Regions from separate parts of the Pseudarthrobacter sp. J1738 genome, predicted to be linked through region 1. Evidence: riboswitches for the same ligand, from Rfam matches in the RefSeq annotation. Region 1 holds a riboswitch; each other region holds the start of a gene.

Region 1 (4,206 bases):
GGTGAAGGGCCCGGCGCTGCCGTGGAGCCGTCGTCGTAAGTGCACGCAGAAAGCGCCACGGCAGTGATCGCAGCAACAGACCATCCCAGCGCAACTTTGGACCTGAATCGCATCATTTCCCCCACTCAACAGTGGAGTCAATGTACACCAAAGTCGCGCTAGGTGGCCGTCACAAAGGAACCTTAGGCAGCGAGCGCCCGATCGAAGTCGGCGATGAGGTCCTCAGGGTCTTCGAGTCCCACGGAAAGCCGCACCACGCCGTCGCTCAATCCAATCGCCGCACGCCCCTCGGGGCCCATGGCCCGGTGAGTGGTGGTGGCCGGATGCGTGATGAGTGATTTGGAGTCGCCCAGGTTGTTGGAAATATCCACAATCCGCAGCCCGTCCAGTAGGGCGAAGGCCGCTTCCTTGGCCGTTCGCCCGTCAGTTTCAGCCAGTTCAAAAGTCAGCACCGTGCCGCCAGCCTTCATCTGCTTGACGGCCAGATCGTACTGCGGGTGGGACTTCAAAAGCGGGTACTTCACCCAGCTCACACCCGGCTGCTGTTCAAGCCACTCGGCAAGGCGAAGCGCTGTGGAGGACGAGCGAGTGACCCGCAAATCCATGGTCTCCAGCCCCTTGGTCAGTACCCAGGCGTTGAAGGAGGATAGCGCCGGGCCGGTGTGCCTCATCAGGTTCCTGACCGGGCCGTCAATAAATTCTTTGGTGCCCAGAATGGCGCCACCCATCACACGTCCTTGACCGTCGATGTGCTTGGTGCCTGAGTAGACAATGACGTCAGCGCCCAAGTCTCCGCAGCGCTGGAGTAAAGGCGTGGCAAAAACGTTGTCCGCCACAACTTTGGCCCCCGCCGCGTGGGCAAGTTGTGAAACCGCGGCAATGTCCACAATTTCTTGCATGGGGTTGGACGGGGATTCAAAAAAGACTGCTTGTGTGGGGACTGAGAGGGCTTCCCTCCACTGATCCGAATCTGGGCCGTCAACGAATACTGTTTCAACGCCCCAGCGGGGAAGGATTTCATTCAAGATCACAAAACAAGAGCCAAAGAGTGAGCGCGAAGCTACTACTCGGTCCCCGGCGGCCAACAGTGCACCGAGTGCGGTGAACACAGCAGACATGCCGGAGGCCGTGGCGAAACATGCCTCGGTGCCTTCTAGAAGCCGCAGTCGCTCCTGGAAAGTGGCCACGGAGGGATTGCCATAGCGGGAATACACAAAGCGTTCGTCTTCGCCCGTGAACGCCCGCTCAGCTGCGGCCGCGCTCTCGTAAACGAATCCTGAGTTCAGGAACAGCGCCTCGGAAGTTTCCTGGAAACCAGTCCGGTCCAAACCTCCACGCACCGCCTGGGTGGTGGGGCTCCAAGATTCGGCGTCAGGGTTAAAAGTCATAATTCAGCGCCCCAAATTGGTAGGTAGCCCGCTGTTCTTCCAGCCGTTCACTATCCGGTCCCCATAAGCGTCTGGAACGCCTTCGAAGCCCTCCAGTATGTTGAAGGACCTAAAGCCGGCAGCGGTAGCTGCCTCGGCTGCGGCGATGGACCGCTGACCTGAACGGCACAAGAAAATCAGTTCGGCGTCGTCGTTCTTTGGTGCTTGTGCACGCAAGTCATCCAGAAAGTCCGGGTTCTGCACGCCACCGGCGAGGTTCCACTGGATAAAGAGGGCGTCGTTGGGTGTTTCCTTGGTTTCCGGGATGCCGATGTGTGCCCATTCCGCCTCGGTACGAACGTCCACCAGCACGGCTCCGGCCAGCAGTTTTTCCCACGCCTGGGCGGGTGTGAGGTCGCCAGCGTAGCTCATGCCTGGCCCTGTGCTTCCTTCAAAACCACTGCCTGGGCGGCGATCACGGAGGTGCCGTTGAAAGTGACGGACGGGCTGCCGTGCAGTTCGTAACCGTCGGCAAGGGCCGCGGAGATCCGCTCGCAGAATTCGCGGGTGTCAGGGCCGGTGATCAGACGGTAGGCCAGTTTTTCTGTGGGGGCTTGCTCGGTGGTTGCCGGTACGGATTCGGCGAGGATTTCAGACATCCGGGTACTCCTTTTCTGCGCGCTTGCAGACCGCGTTCCGGCCTGCCGAGTATTCACCTGAGGCACCCCGCCGCGGAAGGGAGGGTTGCCGACCGGTCAGTCAGGGCCTGGGACCGGTGCTCATTACTCAGCAAAAACATAGCACCGATAACGACGCCGGACCTCGCCGGCGTCGTTATGTTGCGTAACGCTGTGGTTTGGGGCGTCTACTCCTGCCGGTGTTGCGCTACGAGCTCGCGCTTGAGGATTTTGCCGCTGGGGCCGGTGGGGAACGCGTCCATCACTTTGATCACGCGCGGGTATTTGTACGCGGCAAGGCGTTCTGACCCGTACTCGAGTAAGCCTTTTTTTGTAATGGTGCTGCCCGGTGTCAGGACCACGGCGGCGGCGATTTCTTGGCCGTGAACTTCGTGGTCCACACCGTAAACCGCCACGCTCACAACGTCCGGGTGGGCGCTGAACACTTCTTCAACTTCGCGCGGGTACACGTTGTAGCCGTTGCGGATGATCATTTCTTTTTTGCGGTCCAGGATCCGCAGGTATCCCTCTTCGTCTTTGGTGCCAAGGTCGCCGGTGCGGAACCAGCCGTCCACCACGGCCTCGGCGGTGGCGTCGGGGCGGTTGAGGTAGCCCTTGAAGAGGTTGTGTCCGCGGACCACGAGTTCACCGAGTTCGCCGGTGGGCAGTAGCTCGATCGAGTCGGTGACTTCCGGGCGGGCGATCTCTACGTCAACTCCCCAGACTGCGGTTCCCACGGTTCCGGGGCGCGGCGGGACCCCAACGTGGTTGAAGCTGGCCACGGGGGAGGTCTCGGTGAGACCGTATCCTTCGTAGATTTCGGAGTCATACACCTCGCGGAATCGGTCCATCACGGCTAGGGGCAGTGAGGCGCCGCCGGAGATGCAGTACCGCAAGGCCGTGGGGCGTTCTGGGTTCTCTTTGGCTGCTTCCAGGAGGGCGATGTACATGGTGGGGACGCCGAAGAAGACGTTGATTTTGTGCTGGTTGACGGCTTCTAGGGCGGCGGCTCCGGTGAACTTTGGCAGCAGCACGATGGTTGCTCCGGCGCGGATTCCGGCATTGAGCACACAGGTCTGGCCGAAGGTGTGGAAGAGCGGTAGGCCGCCGAAAAGCACGTCGCCGCGGCGGACGTCGAAGGTGCTGGTCAATAAGGTGTTGACCTGTTCTACCAAGGCAAAGTGGCTGCCGAGCGCGCCTTTGGGTTTGCCCGTGGTGCCGGAGGTGTACAGGATGGTGGCGGTGTCTTCGGGGGCGCACGGGACGTAGCTGGGGATGGGTTCGGCAGCGGCGGATTCGTCTTCGACCCGTGCCGCTTCGGCGCCGCCTTCCGGAACCAGAACCGTCAAAAGTTCGACGCCGGCAGCTTGGGCACCCTTGGCGCCTTCGCCCAAGAGCGGGGCGGCACAGATCAACAATTCAGCGCCGCTGTCTTGGAGGACGTACTCAATTTCGTGGCCTTTAAGGAGGGCATGGAGCGGGACAACCACGCCGCCCAGGGCCAGAATGGCGTAGTAACAGCGGGCAAAGTCGGCAACGTTAGGGATGAGTACCGCTACGCGGCTACCGGGGCCAATTCCGCGCGCCCGCAACGCTCCGGCGTAGGCACGGGTCTGATCCCATAGTTCGCTGAAGCTGGTGTGTTCGTCCCCTACGACGAGTGCTGTGTCTTGAGGGAAACGCTTGGCAGATTCCGCCAAGATCGCCGCTACGGAGATGGTGCCGAAGGCGTCTTTGCCCGGCTGTGCTGCTTGGTTCATGCTGTTCGGCCTCATTCAATCCTGGGAGAGGTGAGCAGAATAATCCGCGAGGAACTTCTGCTCAGGTGGGCCAAGACTAGAAGTAGAAGTGAAGCCTGCGCAAGGGGTTTGGGCCGGTTGGTTTGGCGATAGCTACTCGCAGGTAGGGTGGGTACATGCCTCGAGAAGTCCAGAAGCCTGCCGGTTACGACGACTACAACGACGAATTGCTGGCAGCGATTTACGACGCCGACAACCCCGATGGCCCGGATCACGACTACTTCCGGTCGTTGGCGGCAAAGCTGAAAGCCGAGAGAATTACGGACCTCGGCTGCGGGACGGGAATCCTGACCGTCACGCTGAGCGCTCCGGGGCGAACCGTCGTCGGAATCGATCCGGCGGCTGCCATGCTGGACCGGGCTA
Region 2 (4,206 bases), on a different contig from region 1:
CACTCCAGCGCCCGTGCCCCGCCCATAGACCCACCAGCGACTGTATGCCAGCGGCGAATCCCGAGGGCATCGGCTAACCGCGCTTCAACCACTGCTGCGTCTCGCAGCGTGACAAAGGGGAACCGAGAACCCCAAGGAGCACCATCATCGGCCACCGATGACGGCCCAGTGGTTCCGTAACAACCACCCAGGACGTTGATGGCCACCACAAAATACTTGTTAGTGTCCACCGGCGCCCCTGGACCAACCAGGTCATCCCACCAACCTGATTCGTTGCTCTCACCACGGGCAACATGAGTGCTCCCGGTCAGTGCGTGCTCGATCAGAACAGCATTGGAGGCGTCAGCGTTGAGCGCGCCCCATGTTTCGTAAGCCAGTGTGACCTCAGGAAGGTAACCTCCAGCTTCGAGTTCAATCGCACCAACACTGTGCCGAGCCACAAAGCCGTCGCGGGGAGGCAAGGGAGCCGTACGTTCGGGAGCCGGAGCAATAAGAGTCATTGAAGGCAACCTCCGTTCTTGGCTAGTTGCCTTTGGCAGCGCGGAAGCCGGCGTCGAGGTCGGCAAGAATGTCATCGATGTGCTCGATTCCCACGGAGAGTCGGACCAGACCGGGTGTTACACCGGCAACCGCTTGCTGTTCCGGTGTGAGCTGGCTGTGAGTGGTGGAGGCGGGATGAATCACCAAGGAGCGGACGTCGCCGATGTTGGCAACATGCGAGTGCAGTTCTAAAGCGTCCACAAATCGCTTTCCAGCCTCAACACCACCGGGCAATTCGAACGAGACCACTGCACCTGTTCCACGAGGGCCGTATTTGCGACCGCGGGCAAACCACGGGCTGGACTCGAGACCGGCGTAAGCCACAGAGACTACATCGTCGCGAGCCTCAAGCCATTGGGCCGTTTTGACCGCGTTCTCCACGTGGCGTTCCACGCGCAAGCTCAGCGTTTCAAGTCCCTGAGCAATGAGGAATGCGTTGAATGGTGACACTGCTGCGCCGAGGTCCCGCAAGAGTTGAACTCGAGCTTTAAGGATGAAGGATAGGTTGGCCCCGAGGGCGCCATCCTTGCCAAGATCCCGTGCATAAACCAGCCCGTTGTAGCTGGGGTCTGGGGTGTTGAAATTAGGGAAACGGTCCGGATAAGCAGCGAAATCAAACTTTCCCGAATCCACAATCACACCAGCAATTGCGCTGCCGTGGCCACCCAAATATTTGGTTGCCGAATGAACGACGACGTCTGCTCCCCATTCGATGGGACGAATCAGGTAGGGGGTGGCCAGAGTGTTGTCCACAATCAGCGGAACGCCGATCTCATGTGCCAAAGCGGAGATACCTTCAAGGTCCAGTACATCTTGGCGCGGGTTAGAAACTACCTCACCGAAGAATAATTTGGTGTTCGGTTTGACAGCCGCACGCCACTGGTCAAGATTGTCCGGGTCCTTCACAAAGGTGGCCTCCACACCGAACTTTTTGAGTGTGTGCGCCAGCAAATTGTACGTTCCGCCGTAGAGGCTGGGGCTCGCCACAATGTGATCGCCAGCCTCGGCAACGTTGAGGATTGCCAAAGTTGCAGCAGCCTGGCCCGAGCTCAGAAGGAGCGCCCCAATGCCGCCTTCCAAGCTAGCGATTCGCTGCTCAACCGCATCCTGCGTGGGGTTACCAATGCGGGTGTAGATGGGGGCTAGCTCGCTCAACGAGAAACGATTGGCTGCACTCTCGGCACTAGGAAAAACAAAAGAAGTTGTCTGATAAATCGGCAGTGCCCGGGCGCCGGTAGCGACATCTGGTTCCTGACCAACATGGATCTGACGGGTTTCAAAGGACCATGAATTCGACATGTTCGTTCCTCAGGTTAAGGACCGAGACCTCTAGCCGAGACTGAGGCGAACGGACCGCGCTTGCTCCGCGACCCGTTGCCGCGAAACCTGGTCTTCACCCGGGGCACCCCACCGCTAGAAGAGGGTTGCCGGCCAGCAAACCGGGGTTTAGCGCTGGCACTCATGACCTTTTTATAGAGTAGGCCCCGCGAGCTGCAGTCTCCAGTGCGTGTGACAAATATGACGAAGATGACTGCGACCACACAGAATGTAGGGACATCCCATAACGCTTAGGTGAGCCTTAGCTGAGACCTCCATCACAAAGTGCCAAGATGAATGGCATGCGCATGGATCACGTCTCTTACGCTTGTGAAACCGACGGCCTCACGGCCACTACCGAACGAATCTCCGCCGCCTTAGGTGTAGATGCAGTCCGTGGCGGAGTGCATCCCCGCTTCGGTACTCGTAACATGATCATTCCCCTCTCTGGGCACACCTATCTTGAAGTGGTGGAGGTCCTAGACCACCCCGCTTCGGACAAAGCCCCGTTTGGACAAGCTGTGCGCGCCCGTTCCGCTGCCGGCGGTGGCTGGATGGGATGGTGTGTGGAAGTCGAGGACCTCTCCCCCTTTGAACAGCGACTTGGCAGAGCAGCAGTCCCGGGCAACCGCAAATTCCCTGACGGCCGCGAATTGATGTGGCACCAGATTGGCATCCTCGGTCTGATTGCAGACCCGCAGGTCCCCTACATGCTCAAGTGGGAGGGTGACCCGCAACTGCACCCTTCCAACGTCTACAACAGCGAAATCGCGATGTCCAAACTGACTATCGCGGGCTCAGCTGAGCGCGTTACCGAATGGTTGGGTGAGCCAGTAGAACAGCCTCTAGAAGATGTAGCCGTTGAGTGGGTAGCACCGCACGGCACACCTGGCATTATGTCCGTCACCTTCAACACTCCCAACGGAGCTGTCACCATCTAGGCTTCACACTTCTGCAAGCATAAAATCGATCGGCCTGAGTTAGCGTTCCGCGTTAGCCTAGGCCGATTGCTTTGCCAAAGAGGCTGAAACCTACAAAGGCAGCAATATCCAGGAGCGCGTGCGCCACCAAGAGCGGAACCAATCTGCGCTGACGCGAGTACAACCACGCGAAGAGCAAACCCATCACCACGTTGCCAATAAACGGTCCGAACCCTTGATACAGGTGGTAGCTACCGCGCAACAGCGAGCTAACAATGATGGCTGCCGGAACCCGCCAGCCCAATTTCTCCCAGCGGGCCAACAAATAGCCCACTACAATAACTTCTTCGAGAATTGAGTGGCGCACCGCGGAGAGGATCAAAACCGGCACCGTCCACCAGTGAGCGTCCAAGGCGGAGGGGATAATCGCCGTCGTAATTCCAGCTGCTCGGCCAGCGGCGTACAGTGCCAGAGTTCCGGCACCCAACACCGCGGCCAAGACCAGACCAGTCAATACGTCTTTGACCAGCGAGCCCAGAGAACCTCGCTTTAGCCCAAGCCGAGCTAAGGCACCCGGCCCCTCCCCTGCTAAAAAGTAGATCACCAACAACACCGGCACCAGCGAGAAACCAATGTCCAAAAGTTGGTATAGAGCGTCAAAGAACTCGCGGTTATTCCTCGAGGCATTGAGTGTAGACGTCGACTGACTCAGCGGGCCTTGGCTCATCTTGTCAGCCAACTGCACTACCGAATAGACCGCTGATTGCCCCAACGAAAGCCCAAGCACAATCAGGATTTCAAGCCGCAGTCTTTTGCGCGCAGGGGTAAGCATTTCACTATCTTGCCGTGAATAACCCATGGTGATGCTCCAACTTTCCTGTGAACCAACTCTGAGTTGCCCGTCCACGTGGATATGCTTGGGGACTATGAGCGCTCCACAGCAAATCATTATGGTCCGTCACGGTCAATCGGCGGCCAATGTGGACACCACCATCTATAACAGGGTGCCGGATTACCGCATCCCACTGACCGAGCTAGGCGTACAACAAGCCAAAGAAGCCGGCGAGAAAATCCGGCGTCAATTAGATGGGCAGCCAGTCTGTGTTTACGTCTCGCCCTACTTGCGTGCCTACCAAACACTGGAAGCCCTCAACCTCGGTTCTTTGGCGGAGCGAGTGATTGAAGAGCCCAGGCTGCGCGAACAAGACTGGGCTAATTTCCAGATCGCCGGGGATATTGCAGACCAAAAAGAACTTCGCAACGCCTACGGACACTTCTTCTACCGCTTCCGCGAAGGAGAATCCGGCTCCGACGTGTACGACCGCATTTCCTCGTTTATGGAAACCCTGTACCGGCACTGGTCCAAAGAGAACTACGCCCCCAACGCACTGTTTGTCACACACGGATTAACCATGCGCTTGTTTTGTAT
Region 3 (4,206 bases), on a different contig from region 1:
TAAATGCTGTTACTGGTCGCGGCCGCCATACTTCCAGTTCGGCCCTGGCACTCAGGCTTACTGATTCGCCAGCGGGAAGTTGGATTATCGACACCCCCGGCATCCGCTCCTTTGGTTTGGCTTTGGTTGACCCTGACCGGATCATCCGCGCTTTCCCTGACCTCGAGCCGGGTACCGATTCTTGCGAACGTGGCTGTAAACACAACACCTCGGCTGTAAATTGTGGTCTTGACCCGTGGGTTGCTGAGGGACATGCCGGAGCGGCCGGTGCTGAGCGCCTACTGTCCTTCCGCCGGCTATTGGGTACAGACCCCCGCCAAGAAGCCCGCGAGGGCAAGGAATTGGGCACCGTCAACTAGGCGTTACTTCGCTCCAGAGCTCCCACCTCCCAACCCTCGGGCGGATTTACCGGTAGCGTGGAAACATGACTCTTGCGCCACAAAGCTACAACGATGACCTACGCCTGGCCCACGTTCTTGCTGACTCTGTAGACGCCCAGACCATGGCCCGCTTCAAAGCGCAGGACCTCAATGTTGAGACCAAGCCGGACATGACGCCCGTGACGGACGCTGACAAGGCTGCCGAAGAATCCATTCGCGGCCAACTCTCCCGTTCCCGCCCGCGCGACGCTGTGCTGGGTGAAGAGTTTGGCAGCTCAGGTCATGGGGCACGACGCTGGATTATTGACCCGATCGACGGTACTAAGAACTTCATTCGCGGTGTTCCCGTGTGGGCAACACTGATTGCCCTTGTTGACGAGGGTGAGCCGGTTGTTGGGGTGGTGAGCGCGCCGGCACTGGGCAAACGCTGGTGGGCAGCTCAGGGAATGGGCGCCTATATGGGCCGTTCCTTGGCTTCCGCAACTCGTTTGCGGGTTTCTAATGTCACAGAGCTCTCCGACGCTTCGATGTCTTACTCGAGCCTGAGTGGGTGGAAGGAACGCGGAAATCTCGACGAGTTCCTAGCGTTGACTGAAGACGTATGGCGCACCCGGGCCTACGGAGATTTTTGGTCCTATTGCATGGTCGCCGAAGGTGCAGTGGACATTGCCTGCGAGCCGGAATTGAACCTCTATGACATGGCCGCTTTGGTTCCGATTGTTACTGAGGCCGGTGGGCGTTTTACCTCGCTCGATGGCGCTGATGGCCCCTTTGGCGGCAACGCCTTGGCGACCAACTCGATTCTTCACTCCGAGGTTCTGCACCGTTTGAATCCCGAGTTGGACGACCTCTTGAGTAACTAGCACCTCGAAGAACTGCGGCTCAGGCAAAGCGGGCGTGAAAATACGCTTCACACAACACGTAACATTTCCCGGTGGCTTGAGCTCGCCGGGATGGGTACCTTAGTGTTTTTGGCAGGTCACGAGTGCCAGCGCTAAACCCCGGTTTGCTGGTCGGCAACCCTCCTATCGCGGTGGGGTGCCCCGGGTGACGACCTGGCTGGCAATGAACCGTTGCTGGCAAGCGCGAACCCCTCAGGGGTTCCTCTCCGATGAGGTCACACATGTCTCTTGCTCGCCTGTCCCCCGCCTTCACTGCCGAATACTCTGCTCAGCAGGCTGTTTCTGCAGTTCGCCCGCTTGCTGCAGTCACCGGTGCCGAAATTGTTGCCCCACTGATCCAAGGTGGTGGTGTCCGCTACGCCAACTTGGACTACGGAGCTTCCGCTCCGGCGCTGAGCGTGGTTTCCGCCTACTTGAATGAGATCCTCCCCTATTACGCCAGCGTCCACCGAGGCGCTGGCTATGCCTCGCAGATCAGCACCTCGGTGTACGAAAATGCTCGGAACATTGTGCGTGACTTTGTGGGCGGCCGTCCTGATGACACGGTGATTTTCACCCGGAACACCACCGATTCACTCAACGTCTTAGCCGGCTCCCTACCAAGCGTTCATGGCAGTCCACTCGGCGAAGTTCTCTACTTGGATATTGAGCACCACGCCAATCTGCTCCCTTGGCAACGGTTGCCACACCGCAGCGTAGTGGCGGAGTCAACGATTGAGGCGACTGTCCGGGCCCTGGATGCTGAACTCGCTAACGGCGGGATTTCCTTGCTGGCAGTCACGGGCGCTTCAAATGTCACCGGCGAAGTTCTGCCGCTACAGCGACTAGCCACACTCGCTCACCAGCATGGTGCACGGATTGTTGTGGATGCTGCTCAATTAGCTCCGCACCGCCGAATCAATATTTCGGAACTGGACGTTGACTATCTCGCGTTCTCCGGCCACAAACTGTATGCACCGTTCGGCGCAGGAGTGCTGGTGGGACGCAGCGACTGGCTCGATGAAGGCACCCCGCTTCTTGCCGGTGGCGGTGCCGTCAAGGAAGCTCGGCTGGATTCGGTGACGTGGACTACCGGTCCGGCTCGCCATGAAGCTGGCTCGCCCAACGTTTTGGGTGCAGCAACCTTGGCCCGGGCCACCCAAATTTTGGCCAGTCTCGACGAATCACAGTGGATCGGTCACGAAGCGGCCATCCGTGACCACCTTGTTGAGGGCTTGAGCTCCATTAGCGGGGTGAAGGTTCACAAGATCTTCCCTCAGGATCATCTGGACACCATTGGTGTAGTGAACTTTTCGGTAGAAGGTTACGACGCCGGACTGGTGGCCGCTTACTTATCTGCAGAGCACGGAATTGGGATTCGTGACGGTAAGTTCTGCGCTCACCCCTTGTTGAAGCGGCTTGGGCTGCCAGCTGGATCATTGCGGGCCAGCTTCGGCGTTGGATCCCGCCTTGAGGACGCAGAACGGCTTATCAAGGCTGTGACCGAACTTCGCAGTAGCGGCTTGGGGTGGGACTACGTGATCGACGCTGGTCGTTGGGTTCCTGCCAACGATTCCCGCAACTACCCCGATTGGGCGCCGAATACTCCGGGAACAGCCGGTGCAGCACCCTGCTCGGTCTAAAGTGGAAGCGGTATAAAACTCGCCCCACTTCTTGGAAGGATAGCCACGCGTGATTGGCGGTCCCAAAATCCACCACGAACGTCGCCGTGAGCTCGGCAAGGCCTTCGAAGATGGTGCCGAACACTACAACGAGGTGCGCCCTGGGTACCCGCTTGAGATTGCTCAGTGGCTTGTGCCTGAGGGCGCACGGCGGGCTGCAGACTTGGGCGCCGGGACGGGTAAATTCACTGCCCGCTTAGTGGAGCTTGGACTCGAAGTCAGCGCCGTGGATCCTTCCGATGACATGCTGGTGCAGTTGAGGCTGGCCCTGCCCACGGTGTCGTCCCATCTGGGCACTGCAGAATCCACTGGCCTGTCCGCCCAGACATTCCAAGTAGTCACTGTTGCCCAAGCGTGGCACTGGGTTGACCCGCACCTTGCGAGCGAAGAGGTTGCCCGGATTCTGACTCCGGGTGGGGTGTTAGGGCTGGTGTGGAATCAACTGGACACCACCATCCCCTGGGTTCATCGCCTCTCACGGATTATGCATGCTGGTGATGTTCTAAAACCCGACTTTCGGCCCGCCGTCGGATCTGAATTCGCGGCCCTCGAATCTCTCACCATTCATTGGGCGGATCCGCTGACGCCCGTGGGCATCATCGAGCTGGCGAAATCGCGCAGTTTTTATCTCTCTGCCAATGACAAGTCTCGTGAGCGAATGCTGCACAACCTTCACTGGTATCTATATGAGCACTTGGGGTACTCGCCCACAGATTCAGTGCACTTGCCGTACCGCTGCCACGCTTGGCGAACACTCAAGCTCTGAGCGGCACTGGGCATTGCCTTCTTATCTCTGCCCAGCTAAAGTTTCGGTGTACCTAAATATTTTATTAAGGAACATCGAACTAGTGTGCGCTCGCCCTCGATGACGATGGCGACTACAAGGAACATTCACCATGAGTCAGCCATCCCCCACCACTATCTCGGTACAGACGCATCGCGTTTCTCGCCGTGCCCTCCTGGGCCTTTTGGGCCCGGCATTCGTTGCGGCCATCGCGTATGTAGATCCTGGGAATGTGGCGGCTAACCTCACTGCTGGCGCAAAGTACGGCTACCTACTGGTGTGGGTCCTCGTCGCGGCAAATGTGATGGCGATGCTGATCCAATACCAATCAGCGAAACTTGGAATTGTGACCGGGAAGTCGCTACCCGAACTGCTCGGCGAACGCCTTCCGCAAACGGCTCGGCGCGCCTACTGGCTCCAAGCGGAACTCGTTGCCGCCGCTACCGATATCGCCGAAGTTGTTGGTGGGGCGCTAGCCC
Region 4 (4,206 bases), on a different contig from region 1:
GGCACGTGCAGTCCCTAGACCTGCAAGAACGATCGGCTGAGCTGAAACGGTTGAACCCGCAGGGGGCCATTTTCTTAGGCTGCAGTTTTGCCACGGGGATGGATGAGTCATTGCGTTCACGGGGAGCACTGCTGTTTCCCAAACTCGGCGGGATCGACTTTGACCCATACCGCGGCACGCTCTACACAGCGGGGGAGTTGTACAACGGAGTCAGTGAACACCCTTACGAGGAAACCCTGGACGCCCGGGTGTACCAGTGGAGTCTGCGAGTGGGGCAGAGGCGGAGTTTGGATGCCACCTTGGCAGCAGCCTTGCACGATCACGCCATTGGTGATGCGCTCGAGGAATTCGTTGAAACCAAGACTCGCCGTGGGGTGGTCGGTGTGATGGGCGGTCATAGCGCGCAACGCGGGAGCGATGACTACGCACAAGCTGCGGAATTGGGCCGGTCACTGGCTCAAGAGGGCTTTTTGGTGGCTACCGGTGGTGGGCCGGGCGCCATGGAAGCGGCGAACCTCGGAGCGTTGATGAGTGCGGGGCCAGACGCTGACCTTCAGGCGGCTTTGAAGTCCTTGGCGCAGGTCCCGAGCTTTCGTCCTTCAATTTCTGCCTGGGCGCGAGCTGCACAAAACGTGGTGAACTCAGTGCCAAGCCCCGTAGCAAGCCTCGGAATTCCCACCTGGTTCTACGGTCATGAGCCGCCGAATCTGTTCGCAAGCGGGATTGCCAAGTACTTCGCCAACTCGATCCGCGAAGCAATCCTCCTCGAGTTGTGCACCGGGGGCATTGTGTTTCTGCCTGGTGCTGCCGGCACGGTTCAAGAGGTTTTCCAGGATGCTTGCGAGAACTATTACGGCACCCCAGAGACCGTCAGGCCCATGGTTTTAGTGGGCCGGACGTATTGGCAAAACAAGGTCCCGGTGTGGCAGCTGCTGAGTTCTCTGGCTGCGGGAAAGCCGATGGAGCGGCACGTCCACTTGGTGGATACTGTGGCAGACGCCGTCGAACTTTTACGCTCCAAATAACCCAACGGAAAGGGAGAGTGAAAGTCTCCTAGCCGATCGTGGCACCAAACAGTAGACCTAAACCGTACGTGGCCCCGGCAGCACCGAGGCCAATCGCCAGTTGGCGCAGTGCCCGGCTGAGTGGGGAGGTACCGGAGAGCAAACCAACGACGGCGCCAGTCACCAACAGTGCCAAGCCCACCAGAACGGCGGCGACGATCAGCGCCGGCATTCCGGCCATCCCAAAGATGAACGGCAAAATCGGGATGATGGCACCGGAAGCGAAGAAGCAGAAGCTTGAGGTGGCAGCGCCCCATGCGGTACCCACGGCCTCGTGTTCGTCCTCAGGCTCAGGCAATTCCGGCTGCAAGGACAAGCTGGGATCGCAGTCGCAGCTCAAAATGCCCAAGCGCTCGGCGGCCCGGTGCTCGGCCGCTTCTTGGCTCATTCCGCGGGCCCGGTAAACCAACACTAGTTCGTTCTGATCCACATCCAGCTGGGGTGCTGCATGGAGGGTGATCTGGGTAGGGCGTGATGCTTCGAGCAATTCGCGCTGAGAACGGACTGAAACAAATTCGCCAGCACCCATGGACAAAGCGCCTGCCAGCAGGCCGGCAACACCACTAAAGAGGACAACTTGGCTGCTCACACCCGTCGCGGCCATACCCATCACCAAGGACAAATTGCTGACCAGGCCGTCATTGGCGCCAAATACAGCCGCGCGGAACGTGCCGGAGAGGCGGTTACGGCCGCGGGTTGCCAAACCACGAACTACCTCCTCGTGAATGGCTTCGTCGGCGGCCATGGCCGGGGTAGCAGCCGGGTCTGTGGCGTAGGGGGAGCGGCCCTCGGCGCGCTGGGCCAAAGCCAAAACGAACACGGATCCAAAGTTCCGGGCCAAGAATCCAAGGAGCTGGCTGTTGAGCGAGGCGGCACGCTTCTGCTCAGCATGCTCGCCCAAGAGCTGCTCCCAGTGAGCCTCATGCCGGCCCTCAGCTTCGGCCAAAGCGAGCAAGATTGAGCGCTCTTCGCCTTCGCGGCGCTGGGCCAAATCGCGGTATACGGCCGCTTCGGCGCACTCGTCGGCGAGGTACTGCCGCCAGCGTTTGATGTCTGCAGAAGTAGCTTCAGTAACTGCTTGCTGGTGGGTTCCGGACTGCTCTTCCGGCGTTGAATTCAACTCGGGCTCCTGGGTTCAATGAAAGGTGGCGCCCCGTTGCGCAGCCATCACTGTACCGTTTATTGGCTCGGATTTTGGGCCGGTATTCCTTGCGAAAAAGTTTCGGTAGACCTTAATTTGTGGCTTTCAGAGTGAAGCTCAGAGGTTTCCCACGGCGGTGCCCTATGGCGGCTACACGGACAGTCAGCACAGCGTTCACTTCATCCCAGCCCGGTTGAGCCACAGCATTGTTCAGTGCTCGGGCCAACTCCTTCGGCTCGGCACACCAATACCGTTGAGACCCACTTGAGCGCCAGATGGTGACGGTGCCCAAATTTAGATCCACGGCTGGCAGGACCGGCACCGTGGTGGGCTGGGACGCGGTGTCCGCGGCGTCGTCGTACTTAAGCGATTGCTGAAACTGAACTGGTTCTTGAAACTGAATTGGTTCTTGAAACTGAACTGGTTGCTGCGGGGCTGAATAGCGGTCTGTGGGGGCGGCTGACACGGCCGGATCCTTCCGTTGCTCTTGCCCCGGCCTTCTGGCCGCGGCCGCTTCCTCATCCGAACCACCCGCGAACATGGGGTTGGTCTGTGGTAAGTCGGAGCTTGGCACCACAAGTCTTGAAGCTGCGCACCAGCTTACAACGCACTGCGGCGGTGCCAGAATTTGTGAATCCGGCACCGCCGCAGGAGGTGCTTTTGTTACGTGCTCGGTGCGTCTAAGGAACTGCTACCGGCATCTCTTCTTTCACAACTGCGCCTGATACACGCTTGTCCCATGCGGCGCGAACAGCTGCGTCAGTGGGCTTAGTCAAGAGTGAGAGAACCACATAAACCACCAGCGACGCGCCAAGGCCCCAGTAGATGGGATCGTTGGCGTACACGCCATCCTCGCTGGGGATGATGCCAGCGGAGTAGGCAATCAGCAGTGCCAGAGTGAGGACGGAGCCAACAGCCATTGACCATGCAGCGGCGATTCCGGTACCGCGCTTCCACACCAGACCACCCAGGATTGCCACCAGTAGGCCACCCACCAGGATGTCGTAAGCGATGGTCAAAGCCACCACAACATCCTGCGCGGCCATGGAAATCAGCACGGCAATGATGCCCAAAGCAAGGACCCAATAACGGTTGGCTTTGACGTCGTGCTCCGGGTTTTCGGTGTCATTGGTGTTGACGGTTTTCCCAAACCAGCTGGCAACAAAAGGAACAACATCGGCGCGTGCCACGGTTGCTGCGGCAATGAGCGCACCGGACGCAGTGGACATCATGGCGGCAACAGCGGCAGCCATGACCAGACCACCGATCCCGATTGGCAAAATGTTGGTGGCAACCTCGGCGTAAACAACGTCCTTGCCGAGTGCCTTGACGTCAATATTGGGCAGTGCTACCTTGGCGGCCAAGCCGATCAAAGCGCCGGCCACACCGTAGAGAATGCAGTAGATACCGGCAGTGGCGCCGCCCCAACGGGCAACCGCAGGGGTTTTGGCGGTGAACACACGCTGCCAAATGTCCTGACCGATCAACAAGCCCAAGGTGTAGACCACAAAGTACGTGATGATGGTCTGGACCCCGATGCCGTCCATCTGGAAGAAGCTCGCGTCAACGCGTTCGCGGATGCCGTCTAGGCCGCCGGCCGCGTTGAGTGTGAACGGGAGCATCAGGAAGAAGATGCCCACAGTTTTGATGATGAACTGAACCTGGTCAGCGAGGGTAATGGACCACATACCGCCGATAGTCGAGTACACCAGCACAATGGCACCGCCCACGGCGATGGCCAGCCAACGTTCCCAGCCGAAGAGAACCACAAAAATGGTGGCGTAGGCGCCCGTAGAAGTTGCGCAGAGCATCAGGGTGTAGGCAAGCATCACAATGCCAGAGGTCTGCGTGGCGCGCTGGCCGTAACGCAGGCTGAGCATTTGGGAAACAGTGTAAATTTTGAGGCGCTGAATGGTGGGAGCGAAGAGCAAGCTCAGCAGCAAAACACCGGCGCCAATGGCGACCACCAGCCACATACCGGAAATACCAAACTTGTAGCCG

Evidence for each region. Region 1 has a riboswitch for S-adenosylmethionine ahead of ACQR35_RS00425 (DUF1737 domain-containing protein). Riboswitches for the same ligand answer to the same signal wherever they lie in the genome.
Region 2: linked by a shared signal. The riboswitch ahead of ACQR35_RS07890 (bifunctional o-acetylhomoserine/o-acetylserine sulfhydrylase) and the one ahead of ACQR35_RS00425 (DUF1737 domain-containing protein) in region 1 are both predicted to bind S-adenosylmethionine.
Region 3: linked by a shared signal. The riboswitch ahead of ACQR35_RS05885 (aminotransferase class V-fold PLP-dependent enzyme) and the one ahead of ACQR35_RS00425 (DUF1737 domain-containing protein) in region 1 are both predicted to bind S-adenosylmethionine.
Region 4: linked by a shared signal. The riboswitch ahead of ACQR35_RS06260 (hypothetical protein) and the one ahead of ACQR35_RS00425 (DUF1737 domain-containing protein) in region 1 are both predicted to bind S-adenosylmethionine.

The regions. Positions count from the first base shown of each region.
Region 1 covers NZ_JBNPEO010000001.1:85,918-90,123, forward strand. The annotation lists gene ACQR35_RS00410 (hypothetical protein) at 1-116, opposite strand, end outside; gene ACQR35_RS00415 (O-succinylhomoserine sulfhydrylase) at 183-1,388, opposite strand; gene ACQR35_RS00420 (rhodanese-like domain-containing protein) at 1,392-1,799, opposite strand; partial or broken gene ACQR35_RS00425 (DUF1737 domain-containing protein) at 1,799-2,026, opposite strand; SAM riboswitch class IV at 2,041-2,154, opposite strand; gene ACQR35_RS00430 (long-chain-fatty-acid--CoA ligase) at 2,233-3,804, opposite strand; gene ACQR35_RS00435 (class I SAM-dependent methyltransferase) at 3,960-4,206, shown strand, end outside.
Region 2 covers NZ_JBNPEO010000004.1:25,989-30,194, reverse strand. The annotation lists gene metX (homoserine O-acetyltransferase MetX) at 1-500, opposite strand, end outside; gene ACQR35_RS07890 (bifunctional o-acetylhomoserine/o-acetylserine sulfhydrylase) at 523-1,839, opposite strand; SAM riboswitch class IV at 1,891-2,007, opposite strand; gene ACQR35_RS07885 (VOC family protein) at 2,160-2,798, shown strand; gene ACQR35_RS07880 (CPBP family intramembrane glutamic endopeptidase) at 2,851-3,609, opposite strand; gene ACQR35_RS07875 (histidine phosphatase family protein) at 3,704-4,206, shown strand, end outside.
Region 3 covers NZ_JBNPEO010000002.1:485,509-489,714, forward strand. The annotation lists gene rsgA (ribosome small subunit-dependent GTPase A) at 1-359, shown strand, start outside; gene hisN (histidinol-phosphatase) at 425-1,243, shown strand; SAM riboswitch class IV at 1,358-1,472, shown strand; gene ACQR35_RS05885 (aminotransferase class V-fold PLP-dependent enzyme) at 1,504-2,904, shown strand; gene ACQR35_RS05890 (class I SAM-dependent methyltransferase) at 2,954-3,709, shown strand; gene ACQR35_RS05895 (Nramp family divalent metal transporter) at 3,840-4,206, shown strand, end outside.
Region 4 covers NZ_JBNPEO010000003.1:75,504-79,709, forward strand. The annotation lists gene ACQR35_RS06250 (LOG family protein) at 1-1,025, shown strand, start outside; gene ACQR35_RS06255 (VIT1/CCC1 transporter family protein) at 1,054-2,184, opposite strand; gene ACQR35_RS06260 (hypothetical protein) at 2,297-2,671, opposite strand; SAM riboswitch class IV at 2,684-2,793, opposite strand; gene ACQR35_RS06265 (sodium:solute symporter) at 2,886-4,206, opposite strand, start outside.